Regions from separate parts of the Paenibacillus sp. FSL R10-2778 genome, predicted to be linked through region 2. Evidence: predicted binding sites of a transcription regulator. Region 2 holds the regulator's gene; the other holds the start of a gene.
The links. Region 2 encodes Rex, which represses fermentation and respiration genes when NADH is low (regulators of the CRP and FNR family bind a similar motif). Its sites were predicted from a motif close to TTGTGAAATATTTCACAA; they were not measured.

Region 1: the regulator Rex is predicted to act here: its motif matches at 2,879-2,896, upstream of NST40_RS03505 (flavocytochrome c).

The regions. Positions count from the first base shown of each region.
Region 1 is NZ_CP151956.1:789,291-797,131, reverse strand. It holds gene NST40_RS03515 (response regulator) at 382-1,164, opposite strand; gene NST40_RS03510 (histidine kinase) at 1,139-2,725, opposite strand; gene NST40_RS03505 (flavocytochrome c) at 2,998-4,788, shown strand; gene NST40_RS03500 (cation diffusion facilitator family transporter) at 5,177-6,046, opposite strand; gene NST40_RS03495 (site-specific DNA-methyltransferase) at 6,263-7,477, opposite strand; gene NST40_RS03490 (ApaLI family restriction endonuclease) at 7,479-7,841, opposite strand, start outside.
Region 2 is NZ_CP151956.1:4,720,285-4,728,125, reverse strand. It holds gene NST40_RS21330 (hypothetical protein) at 1-178, shown strand, start outside; gene dinG (ATP-dependent DNA helicase DinG) at 305-3,166, shown strand; gene NST40_RS21320 (redox-sensing transcriptional repressor Rex) at 3,297-3,950, shown strand; gene NST40_RS21315 (amidohydrolase) at 3,937-5,238, shown strand; gene NST40_RS21310 (DUF5590 domain-containing protein) at 5,411-5,929, shown strand; gene NST40_RS21305 (hypothetical protein) at 6,340-6,882, shown strand; gene NST40_RS21300 (AAA family ATPase) at 6,875-7,841, shown strand, end outside.

The DNA of each region.
Region 1 (7,841 bases), 3.0 Mb from region 2:
AGCCGGAACCAGAGTCAGGGCAATACTAAAAAAGTGAAACAAAAAAGAGACGGCAATGATGCCATCTCTTTAACAACATTTTTTCTCATACTTGTCCGTAAAGTCCAATAAATATAAGGATCTCATAGCACTGTATCCTTCCTTACCAGTAGAGCGACACTCTCCACATGCGTGGGTAGACAGTGTGAACAAACTTATATGAGGAGCCTAAGACACTCTTGACAGTTTATCTGCTCTTGACGCCTTAGTTCATAAAAATATTGCACAATTGGATGCTTTAACTTCATCTTCTCGCTCATGTTTAAAATCCAACCGTATTGATAGAAGGCGGCTCCGAGCATAGCATCTATGGCGTGCTGCAGAGGGACGAGAATGGCCCTCCTATCCATAACCGAACGGATGCTTTTTGTACTCTAAGGGGCTTGAACCGACTCTATTTTTGAACACACGACTAAAATAGTACTGGCTCTTATACCCTACCTTCACGGCCAGATCCCCGATTTTGATATTCGGCATTACGTCATCCAGAATCTCCTTCGCCTTCGATATCCGAAGCTCGGTGACATAGTCAAGGAATGAAGCACCGATTTCTTGCTTCATACGCTTGCTAAGATAGGTTTGGTTGATATGAAATAGTGCTGCTACTCGAGTAATAGACAGCTCCGGATCCTGATAATGACTGTCAATATACTCGGTCACTTTTTGGATAAGCACTGTTCCATCCCCTGTATACCCGGGAAGCTCCCGCTCCTTATCCACCCTGTCTTCATGTGAATGCAAAGGATATTTTACCTGAAGATGCTCATCGATCCGATGAAGCAGCTTGTTCAGATCACTCTTCGGCACAGGTTTCAATACATAATCGAATGCTTGCAGTTGCACGGCTTGACGCGCATATTCAAAGTTATCGTACCCGCTGATGATGACAACCAGAACCGACGGGCAGCGTTCGCGCAATATGTTCATCAGATCGAGCCCATTCATATTCGGCATGTTGATGTCCACAAGACATACATGTGGTGGGGCTTCCTCCACCATATTCAATGCTTCGTTTGCACTTTTCGCTTCTCCTGCAACCTCAAAAAGATACGGACTCTCCTCAATGTATTGTCGCAAGCCTTTGCGAATGATCGTTTCATCATCGACGATGACAATCTTCCACATCTTCATTCCACTCCCCGTCCAAAGGTATTCGAATGACCATAACGGTAATGCCATCATCGCTCTTCACTGCAAGGCCATATGGCACTCCGTAAGCTAGTCGAATGCGATGGTTTACACTGTATAGCCCAAAGCCTGTGGCAGAACGATCATATGTATCATCAAGAAGGGCTTGATTTATCTGCTCAAGCTTCTCTTCCGGAATCATAACCCCATTATTTTCAACCTTAATGACCAAGTAATCGGCCTGTTTATATGCTGTAATCGAAATTTTGCACTTTTGATCCCCAAGTGGCTTAATCCCGTGATAAATCGCATTTTCCACCAAAGGCTGCAGCATGAAGCGAACGACTTGGCACTGAGCAAGCTTTTCATCATATCGAAGCTCGTAGTCCAGAATCTCCTCATATCGCACACCTTGAATATGAAGATAACTCTCGACATGGTACAACTCCTGATCAAGAAGAATGTAGGGACTGCCTGTGCCAAGCCCTAATCGGAAATACGCGCTAAGCGCTTCCACCATCTCCACCACATTGTCTGCTCCATGTTCCGTTGCCATCCACTGGATCGTATCCAATGTGTTGTATAAAAAGTGCGGCTTGATCTGCTCATGAATCAGTCTGAGTTCCATCTCCTTTCGGTCCTGCTCCACAGCGTATAATTGAACAAGCATGTCATTGAAGCTTCGTCCAAGATCGCCGATCTCATCCGAGCGCGTAACATCTGCTCGTATGGTTTGGTTGCCGTTCTGCACATTTTCCATTACCTGGCGAAGCGACTGAATTGGACGAATAATGGAAGAAGCAAGCAGCACCAGAAAGACGATAAACGCACTACCGATAAGAACGCCTACCAGCAATGCAGTCCGCTGGGTTTTGATCACCGCTAACGCTAGACTTGAATTCGGTACTTTGAGTACTAACTTCCAGCCTTCCACATTTTGAATTGGAGCCTCAAATACACTCATGTTCTTCTTATCTGCTGTATCCTCCGCTCCATCTTCTTCACCCAGCTCTCTGCAATCGACGATAAGCTGGCCTGACTGGTCATATAGCATTACATCTTGAGCAATCTCCCTCATCTTCTTGACGGAGACGGCTGCGGCAATATAAGCTACCTCATCATTCACCGATGGATTCACGCGATAAAGAATGACGACGATTTCGGCTGCATTCGCTTTGGATACGATCGGATTGCTTACCACATAATTGGAATCTGAATTCAGCAGTTTTCGATAGTAGGGTCGGTTTAGTATCGAAAAAGGCTTGTCCCTTGCTGACCAGGAATTTCCGTGAATATCCACCACGCGTATGGATTCGTACTCTACTTTCTTCTTCGCCTCGAACTTATCGAACTCTTGCAGCAATTCATCTCGTGTCCACTGATGGTCCGAAGCTAGAGAAGCAAGCATGTCTATCTCTCCAATACGCTGATTAAACCAATAATCAATCTGGTCGCTGCGTGCAGTAACCACTTGCTGCGTTAAGTTCTTATTCAAAGGGACAACCGTATGGTTCATCTCCAAATATATTGTTACAAGCAATGCAACGAACAGCAGCAAGAAGCAGCCTCCTGCGATTAACGTAATTTTTAAGTGAATTGATTTCATTGTAATCATAGCCCTTCACAATATCTGTTTCTTACATGCCCGAAAAAGACAAAAAAACACTAATCTGTGCAAATACATAATGCTGTACTAAATCTATAATAGGTCTTGTGCATATTTTCACATGAAATAACATTCATGTCTAGGCTAGAGATAAAGGATTTGCCTAGCAGATCTTCCTCTCCCTAGTGTATGTAACCAATCCACAACAGAATGAAGGAGATATTATGCGAACTCACACGAAAAAGCTGTTATCTATTCTACTAGTCCTCAGTCTTATGTTCACGCTTGCTGCTTGCGGCAGTAAAGATGCAGAGCCCGCTGCAGATGCAAACGGAGTTCAAGTCTTTGAAGGAGTTGGGCAAGGTAAACATGGCGATATTAAAGTACAAGTCTCCTTATTAGATAACAAGATCACTGACATTAAAGTGACAGAGCATAAGGAAAATGAAGTACTTGCAGAACCTGTTTATACGCAGCTCAAGCAAGAGGTCATGGCAACTAACAGCGCAAAAGTTGATGCCATTAGCGGATCTACAGTTACAAGCAAAGGATATCTCGAAGCCATTCAAGATGCAATTACGAAGTCTGGACTTACCCTTGTCGCTGGCGCTGCAGTCAGTGGAAGCAAAGACAAAGAAGAAGTCGAGCAAACCTATGATGTTGTCGTCATCGGTGCCGGGGGTGCTGGCTTTAGTGCGGCTATCGAAGCGAAGAGCGCTGGAGCTAATGTAGTTCTGCTCGAGAAAATGCCTGCTGTTGGCGGCAACACATTGATTTCCGGTGGTGAGATGAATGCGCCTGACAACTGGGTTGAACGTGCTCTTGGCATCACAGATGACACGGCTGACTTGTTCTATAATGATACGATGAAAGGCGGAGACAACCTCGGGGATCCAAAGATGGTTCGTATTCTTGCCGACAATGCTCTAGCATCTGCCGAATGGCTGCGCGATGATATCAAGGTAGAGTTCTTACCTGATCATCTGTTCCAATTTGGTGGCCATTCCAGAAAACGTGCGTTGATTCCTGTAGGTCATACAGGTGTTGAATTGATTACTAAGTTAAAAGCCAAAACAGACGCTGATCAAATCACGATCAAAACGAATATGAAAGCCGAAACCTTGCTGAAGGACGAAAGCGGCAAAGTAACAGGTGTAACTGCGACTTCGGGTACTGGCGACAAGATCACATTCCATGCGAACAAAGGCGTCATCATCGCTACCGGTGGTTTTGGGTCCAATGTAGAGATGCGTAAGAAGTATAACCCTACAATGGATGAAAAATATATGACTACCGATACACCAGGATCTACAGGTGACGGTATCGTTATGGCAGAAACGATTGGCGCCAAACTGACAAACATGGAGAGTATTCAAACGTATCCAATCTGTAATCCTGAGACAGGTGTTATTTCCCTGGTTGCAGACTCCCGCTTCGATGGTGCGATCCTGATTAACCAAGAAGGCAAGCGCTTCGTTGAGGAATTAGAACGTCGTGACGTTATTTCTAAAGCAATTCTTGCCCAAACGGGTGGATATACGTATCAATTATGGAATCAAGGCATTGAGGATATTGGTAAAACGATCGAAGTTCATCAAGACGAATACGATCAACTCGTTAAACAAGGCTTGCTCTTTAAAGCCGATACGATTGAAGAGGCGGCTGATTTCTTTAAAATTGACGTGAACACTTTGAAAGAAACGATTAATAAAGTAAATGATTATGCGAAAACAGGTAAAGACCTTGATTTCAAACATCGCGGTGGATTGAAATCTCTTGAAAAAGGCCCTTACTACATCGAAAAAGCTGTACCCTCCGTTCACCATACAATGGGCGGCTTGGTGATCGACGAGAAGACTCGCGTTTTGAATGAAAAAGGCGAAGTCATCCCTGGGTTGTTCGCTGCAGGTGAAGTAACAGGGGTCATTCATGGTACAAACCGTCTTGGCGGTAATGCCATCGCTGATATCTTCACATTCGGCCGGATTGCAGGCAAACAAGTTGTAGCAGAGTAAACTTTTTTTTGTGTAACTGCTCTATTAATAAGTTAGCCTTAAAAACGTGCAAGATAATTTGTAGAGTGCCGGTTGACTGCTAACTTTCAAGCTACCCTCTATGACATAGCAAACCGCCCTGTTCGCAACATTGCGAACAGGGCGGTTTATTATGGTGGAGCCTAGAGGTTACTCTCGTCTAACTCGCTGCTCTTTTATCGTTCTCCGTTAGTGGAATTAATATTGCCCATTTCTTTTCTGGTACTATCATTAAAACTATAGCAATTATTTAGTGTCTACTTGACAAGGGTTCCTCACCAACAAAGCCACCGACTCCACATGTGACGAGTAGACAGTGAAAACAATTAACATTAATGTGTCCGTTGAATTGTGTGTTTGCTCTTAAGTCCTATTCTAAAGTATTATATGGCTCAATGTGGATGTGGACATGTGATATGCTATGGGTTTTAAAAACCCTTTTTTCAATATGTTCTGTGATTTCATGGCTTTCTGCAACATTCAAATGATGATCTACACCAATAGTCGCATCGACTAGAGTAGTATTACCGTGTATACGAGCCTTAATATCAATGACTGCTTTAACCCCAGGTGTCTCATTAATTGTTTTTTTTATCATTAAAAGTTCTGTATCATCAAAACCATCTGTAAGGGCATGAGATGAGTCATGAAATATCCCCCATGCTGTCTTACAAATAAGCCCTCCAACTACGCAGGCTGTAAAGGGGTCAAGCCACGGTAATCCAAATTGTGAACCGAGAATTCCGACAAAAGCACCAATGCTAACTAAAGCATCAGATCGGTTATCTTGAGCTGCTGCCATAAGTGCGTTACTATTTATCCTTCTTGCTAATTTAATATTGTATAAGTAGACGAAATAAATAACTATTGCGCAAAAGAGGGCTGTCCAGGCCGCAATCATATCAGGTGATTCGATTACTGGAACTTTAAACTTTAATATCGCTTGATATAGCACTTGTAATCCTACTACGAACATAATAATGGATGCAATTAATGCAGCAATTGTCTCAGCACGATAATGTCCATAGCGATGGTTATCATCGGGTGGCTTACGTGAAATTCTTAAACCTATCAATATTGCTAGAGATGTAATAATATCAGTGGAATTATTAAACCCGTCAGCTAGTAATGCTTCAGAATTTGTAATTTTACCTATCGTTAATTTTAAAACTGACAAACAAATGTATGCAATGATACTCAACCATGCACCTTTTTCGCCATCTTCTATGTCATTGTACATGTTGTTCACGTTAAACCCCCACACTCACTTTTCACAACTTAAAACAATCGTACACGATGTGACTTGAGTGGGTCTACAGAAACAGTTTTGCGCTTATTCTTAAAATTTACAAATAGCAAAGAATGTTTCTCTTGTGCAAAAAATATCTTTTTAATTTTGCATACCAAAACAGATGCGAAATTATATTCCGCACCTGCTTCAATTTAGTTAGCATTATTATGGAGATACATCACTTAGAGTTTTTTCGAAATTTTCAATCCATTCTTTCAAAGAAACATCGTAACTATTGATTACTAATATGTTATTCTCAGCTGAATTATCAAATAATTCCACTAAGTTATAATCAAGTTGAGTCCTAATTAATACCATCAATAGACAGCCTTTTGACTTACTTGACTTTATTAACTTTTGTTTAGCATCATCTAAAAGTTCATTTTGTTTTTGAATCCGGACTGATATAGGTTTTCCTAAATAATTCACTTTTAGAAAGCCATCTATGCCGCTATTCCGTTGTACCGGAAAAGCATCTATGCTCTTTAAGATAGCTATTTCATCATCAGTTCTGCCAATATATTTTTCTTCCCCTTTCTGAAGCAAGAGGGAGTCAGTTCTTACTGGTTGTTCCAGTCGTTGGTTTGTTAATGAAATAGCATCTGAAGAAATATCTATACCAATGAATTTTCTCTTTAAGATTTTCGCTGCTACCAAAGTAGTTCCACTTCCACAAAATGGGTCGAAAACCGTGTCATTTTCATCAGTAACAATTTTGATAATCTGTTCTAACAACAATATAGGCTTTTGAGTTGGATAGCCTGTTCTTTCCTTGGCTTTAGGGTTTAAGTAAGGGATGTTCCAAACATCAGTCAGAGGGACTCCCTTCTTTTCTTTCCCTTGAATTACTTGCCCCTCTTCATCTCTTTTGTACACCGATTTACCATTCTCATCTCTGACTCTGTCCTGCAAAATCTGATCGATGTTAGTAGTAGGAGAATAATCAGTGAATATCGTATTAAATTTAAAATCTTCCGTCTTGCTATAAAAGTAAATTGTTTGATGAGAACTTAACAATCCTTTTTTCGAGTTCGACCATCGCTTATAAGACCATATAATTTCACTCCGGAAATTATTCATATTAAACACTTCATCTAAGAGAACCCTCAAATAATGTGACGCTGTCTTATCACAGTGTAAAAAAATGCTACCTGTGGATTTTAAGACTCTATGACATTCCGCAAGACGTTTTTTGATAAAATCTAGGTAGTCCTTTAAGGAATCCCAAGTATCTTCAAAACTAAATTCCTTAGTATTATCTCGCGTTTTTAGTGTATGGGTTTTTTGTGTAAAAAACGGTGGGTCAAGATAAATTAAATCAACAGATTCTGTTCCTAACCCTTGCATTTTTTCATAACAATCTCCCATGATGACTGACATTTTAAATACCTCTTTCTCTCTGCTTTTTCTCTGCAATATTAGTTAATATTTGTTTCAAATCTACATCAGTCGTACTTCTAATGTACTCCCATGCCGCATCACCATAGATATACTCGCCATTGACACCTAAATATAAGGTCTCCAATGTCTTTTGAATTTTAATTGCTTGCCCTCTATTAGGGTAATAGAACATAATCCTAATAGGCTTATATCCATGACCTTGGATTACTTTTACCCTTGTATGTTCTTTAGTTATGTGATCACCGTCAGTTGTAGCATCTCTCCACTTAATTTCATAAGCGTTGTTGTCAACTAGACAGTCAATTTCAAACGTTCTTGGTCTACTTCCTAAAGTATTTTCAAC
Region 2 (7,841 bases):
TTATAATGCTTTAGGGTGCATACGAGCCTCACAGGAACGTTTCAATGAAGCGCAGGAATTGTTTGATCTTGCTTTGCAGCATGACCCTGCGCTTCCGGAACCAAACGTTAACTTAGAGGTATGCCGCCGTCGTGGAGGGAAGCTGCATTTTGGAAATCAGCTGGTTTCCCTTTTGTAAAAGAATAACGGTTTTGGAAATTTCCATTCAAGCGATGCATCCCCTGAACCAGTGGTGTGCATCGCCTTTTTTCGCAACTTCTGTTATGCTGATTAAGAGTCTCAATTGAAAGGGAATAGAATTATAATGAAATTTGCCGTGCTTGATTTTGAAACAACAGGAACCCAATCCGTGGGTGAAATTATCCAGGTTGGCCTTGCAATTATAGAAGAAGACCGGTCCATCTCCCGGGTATATGGTTCCTATGTCAAGCCCGGAACGCCGATTCCTCCTTTTATAACAGGTCTGACGGGGATTACCGATGATGATGTTAAGGATGCGCCTGAGCTGGATGAGATGATGATGGAGCTTGTTCCGCTCTTGGATGATGTTGTGCTTGTAGGGCATAATGTCGCTTTCGACTTCCATTTTTTACAAAATGCTTTAGATCGTTGTGGTTATTTGCCATTTCAAGGGCGGATTTTGGATACGATTGATTTTCTGAAAATTTGCTTTCCTTCGCTCACATCTTATCAACTAAGCTCTGTCAGTGCTCATTTTGGAGTGACACATGATCATCCGCATCAGGCAGATAGTGATGCACTTGCGACTGCTTTAGTGCTGTTGAAATGTCTTGAGGAGCTCTACGAGCTGCCGCTGCTTACGATCCAGAGACTCTGTGAGCTGTTTACCGAAGAGGATAGTGATCTGGGCTGGTACTTTGATGGTCTGCTGCGAGAGCGGGAAGCGGAGACGCTACAGCCCGAAGGTGATCTGACTTTCTATCGTCAATTAGCGCTTGCAGTAGGAGATTGGACGGAGTTAGCGCCACCTAGAGATGAGCATGCTGAGAATCCGCTAGCGAATTTATCTTTTACTGATTATATGGACGAAGTAACCAAACGACTTAAAGACACATTACCGCAGTATGAAAGCCGGGAAGCTCAGGATATTATGATCAATGAGGTGATGACGGCACTTGCCGAAGACAAACACCTACTGATCGAAGCGGGCACAGGAACCGGTAAATCGCTCGGTTATTTGTTGCCTGCCATTTATCAAAGCGTTCGCACCAATGAAAAAGTCATGGTCAGCACTCATACCATTAATCTGCAGGACCAATTGCGCGAGCGGGATATCCCTTTGTTAACGCAGGTAGTTCCTTTTCCGTTTAAAGCTGCTATTTTTAAGGGAAGAGGGCATTATTTGTGTCTGCGTAAGTTTGAGCATAAAATTAATAAAAAGGACTTTATAAGCCCAAGGGAAGATGCGCTTACTGCCGCTCAGATGATTGTATGGCTCACTCAAAGTGAATCAGGGGATGATGAAGAGCTGAATTTAAGCGGCCGGGGCGGTGATTTCTGGGAGACGGTGGCAAGCGATACCGATTCCTGTCTGGGCCGTTCTTGTCCTTGGTTCCGCAAATGTTATTATCATAGGGCCAAGCATGAAGCTGGGATTGCTGACGTGGTTATTACGAACCACTCCAAGCTATTCGCAGATGTTAAGGCTGGGCACCAGCTGCTTCCGGCTTACGAGCATCTTGTCATTGATGAAGCACATCATTTAGAAGATGTGGCTGGTAAACATCTTGGCATGCATATGAAGCATTTCACTGTGGCACACACATTATCGCGGCTGTATAAAGATAGCCGAAACGGACAGCTTCCTGCTCTGCGCCAGATATTACAGTCGTCAGGCAGTGAAGAGGCTTCAGAATGGAGCGGAGTCATCGATCGGATCTACCCGGATCTGCTTACCGTCAAAGAAACCTGGGATGCACTCAGCGACAAGCTGTTCAGCCTTTTGCCGGAACGCAGTGATGCAGGGGCAGGGGAAGCGGGACAACTGGTTATGCGTTTGATTCCCGCCCGTAAGCCGAAGGATTGGGATGAATTGGTTGCACTAGAGAACACTATGAATCTGACGTTAAGCGACATCATCCGTAAGGGTGATAAAATGCTTAACGAGATGCGCGACCAGGAAAGCCAATCCTCAGCAGACAGTCTTGTTACTGATATTAGCGGTTTATTTAAGGATTTGGCTTCCATCCGTGAGCAAGTAAGATTCTTTATGGGGCTGAATGACGATAATGTAGTATATTGGCTGGAGGCAAATGGGAATTACCGCAGCAAATCACTGCAGATGTATGCTGTCCCTGTGGATGTTAGCAGCCAGCTTAAAGAGTTGTTCTTCGATAAGAAAAAAAGCATCGTGCTTACCTCGGCGACGCTGTCTGTAGATAAATCTTTTCAATTTATGATTGATAATCTCGGACTTAACGAAGCTGCGGAAGAAGGACGTCTAATGACCTCACTTCTTCCTTCTCCCTTTAAGTATCGCGAGCAGGCACTGTTAGTTATACCGCGTGATTTTCCTAGTGTGAAGGGCAGTGTGGGCGATGCTCGATTTGTCGATACACTCGTACAGTCATTATCGGAAGCTGCTAAAACAACACGTGGGCGGATGCTGGTTCTGTTTACTTCTTATAAAATGCTGCGTCAGGTATATGATCCGCTTAAAGAGGCTTTAGCCTCACAAGAGATTACGGTGCTTGGTCAAGGCGTGGAAGGTGGCAGCCGGAGCAAGCTGATCCGCCGCTTTCAGGACAGTGCAGCATCCGTATTGCTGGGGACGAGCAGCTTCTGGGAAGGTGTAGATATTCCAGGTGAAGCACTGACTTGCCTGGCCATCGTGAGACTTCCGTTTCAACCGCCGAATCACCCGTTGGCGGAAGCGAAGTCGGAGTTATTACAGGCCCAGAAGAAGAATCCGTTCATGAAATTATCTGTTCCTCAAGCGGTTATTCGTTTTAAGCAGGGATTCGGAAGACTGGTTCGCACGGCGCAGGATCGCGGAATAGTTATTGTTTATGATACAAGGGTTATTGAATCTCATTACGGGAAGTATTTCCTTTATTCATTGCCTGGTCCCAAAATGGAGCATATGCTTACTGATCAAATGGTCCCTCGCATAGCGGAATGGCTAGAGGATGGCGGCGCTTCTTAAAACGCTCGTCTTCAGTTTAGCTCCTCCTTATCCTTAAGGGCGGTGTGTTACAGTACCGTCCTTAATAAGGAGAGGTAGACGTTTGAATATGGATTTTCACAAGAACATTACTATTTTTAGGAGGAAAAATATGAAATCGGATAAAATATCAGAAGCCGTTGTTCGCAGACTGCCTGTGTACTTGCGTTTTTTGAATGATCTCCAGAATCGCGAAATATTAACAGTTTCCTCTCAGGAACTTGGACAAAAGCTTGATCTTAATCCCGCACAGATTCGTAAGGATTTAGCATATTTTGGTGACTTCGGCAGAAAAGGTATCGGCTATGATGTAACGTATCTTATTGAGAAAATCCGTCATATCCTGAAGCTGGATCAACAGCTTAATGTAGCTTTAGTTGGAGCAGGTAATCTCGGACATGCCTTGTCTAATTACAATGCATATCTTAAAGATACTATGAAAATCACGGCTATATTTGATTCGTACGCTCCTAAGGTTGGACGTAAGATCAACTCCCTTACTGTGCAACCGATGGATGAACTAGGCAGCACGATTCGTGAGCAAGGTATTCGCATTGCCATTATTACCGTACCTGATTCAGAAGCTCAAAATGTAGCAGATATTCTCATTTCTTCTGGGATTGAAGCGATTTTGAACTTTGCCCCTGTGATTCTGAAGACACCACCGAATATCCGGGTGCATGCAGCTGATTTTACAACTGATCTGCAAAGTCTTGCTTATTACTTGCGGGATGGAAAGGAAGAAAGCGAACATGAACAACAATAAAACGATAATTAAGGGCGGGTATTTTCTGACTCCGGGAACGGATGAGCCGGTTCTGAGTGGATATATGACTATTGAAGATGATTTAATCACTTACATAGGAAAAGAAGAGCCTCAGATGGAAGCTGGAGTGCAAGTGGTTGATGGCAGCCGTCTGCTGTTCATGCCTGGACTTGTAAACACACATGGTCATGCGGCGATGTCTTTGCTGCGTGGATATGGAGATGATTTAGCGCTACAAGTGTGGCTTCAGGAGAAGATGTGGCCAATGGAGGAAAAGTTCACCGGTGATGATGTATACTGGGGAACCTCCTTATCTGTATTGGAAATGCTGAAGGGTGGAACTACGACCTTCCTCGATATGTATGATCATATGGACCGAGTAGCCGAGGTAGCTGAGTTATCAGGTATCCGTTCCGTATTGATGCGTGGTGTGATCGGGTTATGTCCAGAGGATGTACAGAATCACAAGCTTGCGGAAGCGATTTCTTTTGCCCGTAACTGGCATGGAAAGGCTGAAGGCAGAATTACTACTATGATCTCGCCGCACGCCCCTTATACTTGCCCTCCGGACTTCCTGGTTAAGTTCGTGCAGGCAGCGCATGATCTGGATTTACCGATGCATACGCATATGTCCGAAACGAAACGTGAAGTGGAACAAAATGTGGCGGATTACGGGTTGCGTCCTGTAGCTCACTTAGAGAAGCTTGGCATGTTCACACGTCCCTCGATAGTTGCACATGGTGTTCATTTAAATGATGAAGAGATTGAGATCTTGGCTCGCCATAATGTGGGTGTATCTCATAATCCGGGCAGTAATTTGAAGTTGGCTAGCGGAGTGGCTCGGGTTACTGATCTTCTAAAAGCTGGTGTGAAGGTGTCTCTTGGCACGGATGGCGCGGCAAGCAACAATAACTTGGATATGTTTGAAGAGATGCGGCTTGCAGCTCTCATTCATAAGGGTGTCAGCGGTGATCCAACGGCTGTTCCAGCTCCAGAGGCTCTGCGTATGGCTACAGAATATGGCGCGCAGTCCATCTTTTTAAATAATGTAGGCAGACTTGCTGTAGGGATGAAAGCAGATTTCATTGCTATTGATATCGATCAGCCGCATTTGCTGCCACACACAGATCTGTTGTCTCATGCGGTTTACTCTGCTAGCGCTAAGGATGTTGAGCATGTGTGGGTGAATGGTAAACAGGTCATCAAGCATGGACAATGCTTAACCCTGGATGAGGAAGCTATCCGGCGTAAAGCGCAAGAAGCCTTCGAAGGTTTATTGAAGCGTTAAGTCTGGAGAATAACGAATAAATAATAGGCTGCGACTTTTTGCTTTTAGCAAAAGTTGCGGCCTTTTGTGTATTTTTAAGGCTGGGAAAGCTAGAAAATTATGAAATTTTGGATAAACACGCGGGTGTGTTATATAATCAAAAAAGATATATTACTAGAAAGGGAGCTGTACCTTGAAGAAAAGGAAAAAATGGATCCTCCTGGGGTCAGTTCTGATTCTGCTCCTGGGGTTTGGACTTATCCAGTTCTATGCCTATATTATGAAAGATCAATGGAACGAGCGTGATATCGCTAAGGATGTTGCCAAAACCAGAGCGGGTCTAACAGAGGTAACCAAAGCACAAAAATCGGTTTGGGATGAAAATGCAGTGTACTGGGTATTAACAGGGAAAAATGAAGCCGGGACTGCTCTTATGGTCTGGGTCCGCTTTACGGTAGATGGAAAATTTGCTGAAGGCGACGACGCAGTGTTTGCTGAGGAACTAAGTAAAGGAACCTCGGAAGCCCAAATACGCGGCATTATCAAAGCTGATCTTCCGGACATAACGATTGAACGCTTGCTGCCGGGAGTATATAACGGAGAGTATGCTTGGCAGCTTTTTTATAAACAGAGCGGTCGGTATTATTATCAATTTTATCGCTTTTCGGATGGGTCCCGAATGGGCGAAGGTTACAGTTTACCTAAAAGTTAAGCTGAACATAAGGAAATTAAGGGTGTCATAGTAAACAAGCGAACTTATAATAAGTTCGCTTGTTTACATTTATTTGATGTACAAAAGTGATATACTAAGTGATATACTGAATGGGTGGTTATCATCGAATATTCTCTTAAATTCACATACGAAAATAGGCCGATTGATTAAAAATCAAGGCCGGTTTTGTCGAAAGTGAGGAATTTATTTGGTATTGATGGAAATATTTAAAAAATTAAATTTTAAATATATTCACATTTATTTTGAAATTAGTATATACACCTGTGATATACTACTACTTGTAATTAGAACAGCAATAAGAGACTTCAGTCTCTCTGATGAGCTCTCAAGTAGCTATAAATTATTATAATGAGCTTTATATTTTGTCATCTTTGAGAGGAGGACGTTTCTTGAAATTACGTCTTGTACCTGTGCTGATAACGTCTCTACTGTCGGCTACTCTATTGTTTGGTGGCTTCTTTTTGTATCGTCAGTTTGCAATGCAGGAACCACTTCAGAAGATTGTATCTCAATATGAGGGCGTCAATAATTCTCATATCAGTATTAACCGCAATGAGGTCACTTTGAAACTTGATCTCCAGCCAGGCACGAAATTACGTGAGCTGGTTCAGTACGTCTCCCAAGAAGGAAAATCGATGATTGATGGACGTACACTAAAACTTGATGTAGAACAGAACTCCAGTGAATTGCTGGATGAATACTGGGATAAAGCGATGTTCTCTGTAGCTGAAGCCATGGAGAGCCGTAAATATACACTTATACCCACAGAACTTGATGGACTCAAAGCGCAATATCCGCAATATAAAAATGTGATAGCCTCAACAGAAATTGACGACAATAATGTCTATGTAAGCTTGAGTAATGGAAAAGAAAGCAAATTTATTATTTTGCCGCGAAAACCTGCGACATTGGGGGTATGGAATAATGCCTAAATACCTTAAAGAAATTCTAATCGGATTTGTTCCTGTCTTGTTTATTTTCATGGCTTTTCTAGGCATTAATATATTCCCGATTGTAATTGCTGCTGGGATGCTCACGGCTTTACTTATCATTGCTCATTTAAGAGGCGGACTTGCGGTAAATGCAGGTGCCGGGAAGAAACGCAAGAAGGATGGACCTTCAAAGCTTACTTTTGAAGAAATTGGCGGGCAAGACAATGCAAAACAGGAGCTTCGTGAAGCGTTGGATTTTTTGATCCGGCATGAGGAAATCAGCAAATTCGGGATTCGGCCTTTGAAAGGGATTCTGCTTACAGGCCCTCCAGGAACAGGTAAGACCCTTATGGCTAGAGCAGCAGCACATTATACGAACTCTGTATTTGTTGCAGCATCAGGCAGTGAGTTTGTAGAAATGTACGTAGGTGTCGGTGCCGGCCGTATCCGCGATTTGTTTAAGGATGCCCGTACCCGCGCCCTTAAGGAAAACAAGCAAAGCGCTATTATTTTCATAGATGAAATTGACGTAATTGGCGGTAAGCGTGAAGGCGGACAGCAACGAGAATATGATCAGACCTTGAATCAGCTGTTGACTGAGATGGACGGGATCTATAACAATGAAACACCACGCATTCTACTGGTAGCAGCCACTAACCGTAAAGAAATGCTTGATTCAGCATTGCTGCGTCCTGGCCGGTTTGACCGTCATATTCAAGTGGACATGCCTGATAAAAAAGGCCGCAGATCGATTCTCGAATTACATGCCAAAAATAAGCCGCTTCATGCCAATGTGAACCTCGACAAAATTTCCGAAGAAGCCTATGGTTTTTCCGGTGCTCAGCTCGAAAGTGTTATGAATGAGGCAGCAATTTATATGATGCGTGAGGAATTGACAGAGGTTGAGCAGCGGCATCTGTCGATGGCGATTGACAAGGTTATGATGGGGGAAAAAACGG